Linked DNA regions of Eleftheria terrae. The protein of the gene in region 2 interacts with the protein of the main gene of each other region in a pairwise test. Links are inferred from orthologs where the notes say so. Each region holds a gene or a part of one and is shown on either strand. Other genes may lie near its edges.

Evidence for each region.
Region 1: the proteins of N7L95_RS13920 (region 2) and recJ interact in binary tests that used the Escherichia coli proteins (3 or more experiments, as listed by UniProt). The link is inferred for Eleftheria terrae from one-to-one orthologs.

What each region holds. Positions count from the first base shown.
Region 1 is NZ_CP106951.1:1,704,943-1,708,352, forward strand. Bases 140-2,988 are described here. They hold recJ (single-stranded-DNA-specific exonuclease RecJ), read left to right. Parts: upstream 140-632; coding sequence 633-2,345; downstream 2,346-2,988. Other genes in these bases: N7L95_RS07540 (hypothetical protein), read left to right, coding at 140-612; N7L95_RS07550 (PQQ-dependent sugar dehydrogenase), read left to right, coding at 2,463-2,988. In the rest of the region: more of N7L95_RS07540, read left to right, coding at 1-139; more of N7L95_RS07550, read left to right, coding at 2,989-3,410. UniProt on the Escherichia coli protein: Single-stranded-DNA-specific exonuclease.
Region 2 is NZ_CP106951.1:3,151,156-3,154,827, forward strand. The notes cover bases 281-3,391. They hold N7L95_RS13920 (DNA topoisomerase III), read right to left. Parts: upstream 3,078-3,391; coding sequence 483-3,077; downstream 281-482. Other genes in these bases: N7L95_RS13925 (SET domain-containing protein), read left to right, coding at 3,357-3,391. Also shown: N7L95_RS13915 (AEC family transporter), read right to left, coding at 1-146; more of N7L95_RS13925, read left to right, coding at 3,392-3,672.

The sequences.
Region 1 (3,410 bases), 1.4 Mb from region 2 along the record:
GAGGCGCTGCAGCTGCAGGAAGACGAGTCGCGCGAGCTGATGGAGGCGGTGCGCGAGCTGTTCGAGTCCGAAGGCTATGTGATGGTCTGGGGCGCCCCGACCCGCTGGTACCTGGCGCACGAGAGCCTGGCCGAGCTGCCCACCGCCTCGCCGGACCGCGTGGTCGGCCGCAACGTCGAGGCCTGGATGCCCGAGCATGCCGCCGCGCGCCGCATCCGCCGCCTGCAGAACGAAGTACAGATGCTTCTCTACACCCATCCGCTGACCGACCGCCGCGTCGAGCGCGGCGCACTGCCGGTGAACACCTTCTGGCTCAGTGGCTGCGGCCCGGCACAGCCGGCGCTGGCGCCGCCCGCGCTGGTGGTGGACGAGCGCCTGCGCGCCGGCCTGATGGGCGACGACTGGGCCGCCTGGGCCGAGGCCTGGGCCGAGCTGGAGCGCGGCCCGCTCACGCTGGCACTGGCGGCGCTGCGGCGCGGCGCGCCGGTGCGGGTCACGCTGTGCGGCGAGCGCAGCGCCCAGGACTTCGAGCCGGCACCCAGTGGCTGGTGGGCGCGCCTGAAGCGCCACTGGCACCGGCCGCAGCCGGCCGACGTGCTCCTGAACCTGTGAAGAATGAGAAGTTGGCGTCCATGAAGATCACCTCCCGAGACATCCCGCCGCGCGCCGCCTGGGCGCTGGAACAGGCGGGCGTGCACCCGCTGCTGGCGCGCCTGTTCGCGGCCCGCGGCATCGCCAGCTCCGACGACCTGGACGATTCGCTGGCCCGCCTGCTGCCCCCCGACACCCTGCACGGGGCCGACGACGCGGCGCGCTTCCTGGCCGACGCCATCGCCGCCGGCAAGCGCATCTGCGTCGTGGCCGACTACGACTGCGACGGCGCCACCGCCTGCGCGGTGGCGCTGCGCGGCCTGGCCCTGCTGGGCGCGCGGCCCGAGCACCTCAGCTACGTGGTGCCCGACCGCGCCGTGCACGGCTACGGGCTGTCACCAGCAGTGGTCGAGCTGGCGATGGGGCGCCAGCCCGACGTGCTGCTGACGGTGGACAACGGCATCGCCAGCCTGCAGGGCGTGCAGCACGCCCGCGCGCTGGGCCTGGAGGTGGTCATCACCGACCACCACCTGCCCGCGGTGGTGGACGACCGGCTGGTGCTGCCCGAGGCGACCGTCATCGTCAACCCCAACCAGCCGGCCTGCGGCTTCGGCAGCAAGTGCCTGGCCGGTGTCGGCGTGATGTTCTACGTGCTGCTGGCGGTGCGCGCCGAGCTGCGCCGCCGCGGCGCCTTCAGCCCGCAGGAGCAGCCGCGGCTGGACACCCTGCTCGACCTGGTGGCCCTGGGCACGGTGGCCGATGTGGTCAAGCTGGACGCCAACAACCGCCGGCTGGTCGCGCAAGGCCTCAAGCGCATCCGTGCCGGCCGCATGCAACCCGGCGTGGCGGCCCTGTTTGCCGCGGCCAAGCGCGAGCCGGCCCGCGCCAGCAGCTTCGACTTCGGCTTTGCACTCGGCCCGCGCATCAACGCAGCCGGCCGGCTGGCCGACATGACGCTGGGCATCGAATGCCTGCTCACCGACGACCCGCAACGGGCCGCCGAGCTGGCCCAGACGCTGGACGGCATCAACCGCGAGCGGCGCGACGTCGAGGCTGGCATGCGCGAGCAGGCCGAAGCGATGCTGGAGATGCTGATGCCCGAGGACGAGCCGCCGCCCGCGCTGGCCATCTTCGACCCGGACTTCCACGAAGGCGTGGTCGGCATCGTGGCCTCGCGGCTGAAGGACAAGCTGCACCGCCCGACCTTCGTCTTCGCCCTGGGGCAGGATGGGCTGCTCAAGGGCTCGGGCCGCTCCATCCCGGGCTTTCACCTGCGGGACGCGCTCGACCTGGTGAGCAAGCGCCACCCCGGCGTGCTGAAGAAGTTCGGCGGCCATGCCATGGCGGCCGGCTGCACGCTGGAGGAAGAGGACTTCGAGCTGTTCGAGCAGGCCTTCCAGCAAGTGGCGCACGAATGGCTGGACCCGGCCCTGCTGGCCCGCACCGTGACCACCGACGGCCCGCTGGAGCCGCGCTGGTTCGCGCCCGAGGTGGTGCAGGCCATCGAGCGCGAGGTGTGGGGCCAGTCCTTCGAAGCGCCGGTGTTCAGCGACGAGGTCGAGATCGTCTCGCAGCGCATCGTCGGCGAACGCCACCTCAAGCTCACGGTGCGCTGCGGCGGTGCGGTGCGCGAGGCGATCTGGTTCGGCCGCAGCGAGCCGGTGCCCGAGCGCAGCGTGCTGGCTTACCGCCTGTCGCTGGACGAGTTCAACGGCGCGCAGCGGGTACAGATGGTGGTGGAAGCGCTGGCCTGAGCCCGGGCGCCGCCGGACAGCGCCGAAGGGACGCGGCGCAAGGGCGCCGTTTACCGTTCGTTTCTTCGCTGTCCCGGCTCCGGATACCCTGGCGCTTTCCACAGCAGAAGTGCCGCCATGGAACTGACCGACGCCCCCTGCCAACCCGAACGCCGGCGCGCGCTTGCGCGACTGGCTGCCTTGAGCGCGCTTGCCGCGACCGGTTTGTCCGCCTGTGGCGGCGGTTCCGGCGGCGATGACGAGCAACCGACCGAGCCGCCACCTCCCGGGCCACCGCCGCCGTCACCCGGCCCGCTACGCACCGCCTCGCTGGCCAGCGGCCTGCAGTACCCCTGGAGCCTGTGTTTCCTGCCTGACGGCCGGCTGCTGGTCACGGAGAAGACCGGCCAGCTGCGGCTGCTGAGCACCAACACCGGCGGCCGCGGGCAGGCCGTCTCCGGCCTGCCGGCCGCGCGGTACAGCGGCCAGGGCGGCTTGCTGGACGTGGTGCTCGACCCCGCCTTCGCCAGCAACCGGCTCATCTATGTGAGCTACACCGAAGCCGAGGGCGACCTGAACGGACTGGCCGTGGTACGCGGCGTCCTGAGTGCCGATGCCACCCGGGTGAGCGAGACCGAGGTCATCTTTCGCCAGACGCCCAAGTTCGCCGGCAACCAGCACTACGGCGGGCGGCTGGCCTTCCGTAGCGACGGCACGCTGTTCATCACCCTCGGCGAGCGCTTCCTCCACAAGGAAGAAGCACAGAACCTCGGCAGCTACCTCGGCAAGGTTGCCCGCATTCACAGCGACGGCCGTATCCCGGCCGACAACCCCTTCGTCGGCGTCGCCGGCGCGATGCCGGCGCTGTGGAGCCTCGGCCACCGCAACCCGCAGGGCGCGGCAGTGCACCCCGACACCGGCGAGCTGTGGCTGTGCGAGCATGGCCCGCAGGGCGGCGACGAGATCAACATCGCGCGTCCCGGCCGCAACCATGGCTGGCCCAACGTGAGCTACGGCTGCCCCTACGAGGTGGAAGAACCGTCCGACGCCTGCCGCATCGGCGGCGGCGTGCATGCGCCTCTGTAC
Region 2 (3,672 bases):
AGCGCCGGCGCAAACAGGAAGAACGCCGCATTCGAGAGCGCGCGCGCCGCCTCGCCGCCGCCGAAGAACTTCATGCGGCCGGCGCCCCAGCCGAGCGCGACGACCGAGAAGATGGCAAACAGCTTGAAGAAAACGACGCTGGACATGGCGCCAGTATGGCCACCGCAAGCCTGCCGCGGGCCGCGGGAACTGCGTAGACAGGCGGGCAAAGTAGGCGGGCGAAGGCCGCTACTGCGGTGCAGGCGCCAGGCCTTGTGCTTCCCGGACCGCAAGCTGCAGCGCCTCGGCGCCTCAGCAGCTCAAGGCGTCCGCCGGTCAGGCTTCGAGGCGGCGTGGCCGGGCTCCGCTCAGCGGCTGCGCCACCGGCCGTCGCAGGGCACCGGCCCGTCCGCAGCCAGCGCCGTGACGAGCCCGGACCTCGGACCTGGAACCTCGGACCTCGGCGCCCGTCCGGGCCCGCGCCCGCCCGCGGCGCCTCGGCCTCAGGACTTTGCGGCCGCCTTCTTCGCCGGCGCCTTCTTGGCGGCGGCCCGCGGGGCACGCGGCTCGAACTCGAACACCACCTTGCCTTCTTTCGCATCCCACTTCAGGAAGGCCTTGAACTTGCGCCGCGTGCGGGCGGAGACAAAGTTGTCGAGCAGGTCGGTCTTGCCCTCGGCCAGCAGCTTGCCCATCTGCTCGCGGCTCACCGGCTGCTGCAGGATGATCTTGCCGCTCTTGAAGTCGCAGGTGGTGTGCGGGCCGACGCTCTTCTCGCAGACATAGCTGGTGCCGTGCTCGTAGACGCTGGCCTGGCACTTGGGGCAGCGGCCGAGCGGCTCCTGGCCGCTGAAGTCGATGGCCTCGCCGCCTTCGGCCTCCTTGCGGGCGTCCTCGCCGAAGTCGAATTCGAGCTTGTAGTTGCGCAGCTCGTCGTCGTACACCAGCTTCAGCTCCGCGGTGAAGGGCCAGCCGGCCTTGGAGCGGAAGCCCTCCAGCGGGCCGATGCGCTTGTCGCGCAGGAACTGCTCGACCTCCGGCAGCTCGAAGCTGCGGCCGCCGGGGATCTTGCTCATCGAGAAGCCGCAGCCGCCGTCCTCGCCACTGCCGGCCGCCCCCACGCAGCTGAAGCGGCGGTAGTTCTCCTTCACCGTGCCGCCACAGTTGGGACAGGGGGTCTTCAGCGTCGCGTAGTCGCCGGGGATGGTGTCGCGGTCGTATTCCTTGGCCTTCTGCACGATGCGCTGCGTCATCGCGGCGATCTCGTCCATGAAGGCCTCGCGGCTCAGCCGGCCCCGCTCCATCTGCGACAGCTGGTATTCCCAGTTGCCGGTGAGCTCGGGCTTGGTGAGGTCTTCCACGCCCAGGCCGCGCAGCAGCGTCATCAGCTGGAAGGCCTTGGCGGTGGGCATCAGCTCGCGGCCTTCGCGCACCAGGTACTTCTCGAGGATCAGGCCTTCGATGATCGCCGCCCGGGTGGCCGGGGTGCCGAGGCCCTTCTCCTGCATGGCTTCGCGCAGCTCGTCGTCGTCGATCAGCTTGCCCGCGCCTTCCATCGCGCCCAGCAGCGTCGCTTCGCTGTAGCGCGCCGGCGGCCGGGTCTTGAGCGGCACGACGTTGATCTCCTCGTTCACCACCGTCTCGCCGGCCTTCACCGGCACCAGGGTGGCGTCGTCTTCCTGTGCGTCCTTGCCGTACACGGCCAGCCAACCGGGCTTCACCAGCACCTTGCCGTTGGTCTGGAAGCTGTGCTCCTGGCCGGCATGCTTGACGGTGGTGATGCGGGTGGTCACCAGGTATTCGGCCGCCGGGAAGAACACCGCCAGGAAGCGCTTGACCACCATGTCGTAGAGCTTCTGCTCCGCCTCGCTCAGGCTCTTGGGCGACTGCAGCGTGGGGATGATGGCAAAGTGGTCCGACACCTTGGCGTTGTCGAACACCCGCTTGTTGGGCTTCACATAGCCCTCGGCCAGCGCCTTCTTGGCATGCGGCGCGTAGAGGCGGGTGGCCTCGTCGGTGGCCAGCATCTGCACCGTGTCCTTCGCGACGGCCAGGTAGTCCTCCGGCAGCGCGCGCGAGTCGGTCCGCGGGTAGGTCAGCACCTTGTGCTTCTCGTACAAGGCCTGGGCCAGCGACAGGGTGGTCTTGGCCGAGAAGCCGAAGCGCGAGTTGGCCTCGCGCTGCAGCGAGGTGAGGTCGTACAGCAGCGGGCTGGACTGCGAGCTGGGCTTGGATTCCTCGGTGACCGTGCCGCTCTTGTTGCGCACCGCCTCGGCAATGGCCTCGGCTTCCTTGGCCGTCCAGAGGCGGTCGGCGCGCAGCTCGGGGTCGCCCTCGGTCTTCTTCCACTTGGGGTTGAACCACTTGCCGTCGTACTGCCCCGCCTCGCAGCCGAAGGTGGCCCGCACCTCCCAGTAGTCGCGCGAGACGAACTTGCGGATCTTCTCCTCGCGCTCGACGACGATGGACAGCGTGGGCGTCTGCACCCGTCCGACGGTGGTCAGGAAGAAGCCGCCGTCGCGCGAGTTGAAGGCCGTCATCGCGCGGGTGCCGTTGATGCCCACCAGCCAGTCGGCCTCGGAGCGGCAGCGCGCGGCGCTGGCCAGCGGCTGCATCTGCTCGTCGCTGCGCAGCTTGGCGAAGCCGTCGCGGATGGCCTGCGGCGTCATCGACTGCAGCCACAGCCGCCGGATGCCCTTGTTGAGCGAGCCCTTGGCTGGCGAGGCGTACTGCACGATGAGCCGGAAGATCAGCTCGCCCTCGCGCCCCGCGTCACAGGCGTTGATGATCTCGGTGACGTCCTTGCGCTTGATGAGCTTGACGATCGCGTTCAGGCGGCCCTTGCTCTTGTCGATCGGGTTGAGATCGAAGTGCGGCGGGATCACCGGCAGGTTGTTGAAGCTCCACTTGCCGCGCTTGACGTCGAATTCCTCGGGCGCCTTGATTTCCACCAGGTGGCCCACCGCCGAGGTGACGACGTACTGCTCGTTCTCGAAATATTCATCGTGCTTGTCGAACTTGCCGACCGAGGGCGTCAATGCGCGCACGATGTCCTGTGCGACCGAGGGCTTCTCGGCAATAACCAATGCTTTGCTCATCGTACTCACTACTGCTCAGACGAAACTCGCGCGAAGCGACGCCTCGCGAACCCGCTCGCCGCCTGCGGCAAGCACGCACATCCCCGGCCGCCGGGGCACGGCCGCCCCAGGTCTTGGCAAGGCGAATGCCAAGCCCACTTGGTCGTCAACGCTGCAGTTAGGAATGTTCGTCTCCACGGGATTTGACGGGTCTGCGAGGCAGCCCCCTACAATGCGGCTCCCTCGCGCGTGCGCGCACACACGCATGCGCGCTCAATTTCAATGTACCCAAAGTCATCCATGACGCAAGCCCGGCCGTCTCGCCCCCAGGCGCCCAGCACCGCTCGGCAGCCCGCCACCCCGGCCGCCGGCCGCCGCACCCAGGTGCGCCGCTCCGGCGTGCACGGCAAGGGGGTCTATGCCCTCACCGCCTTCAAGAAGGGCGAGACCATCATCGAATACCGCGGCGAGGTGATCACCTGGGAGGAGGCGCTGCGCCGCCACCCGCACGACCCCAACGATCCGCACCACACCTTCTACTTCCACATCGACGACGAGCACGTCATCGACGGCAAGTACAAGGGCAATTCGGCGCGCTGGATCAACCACCACTGCG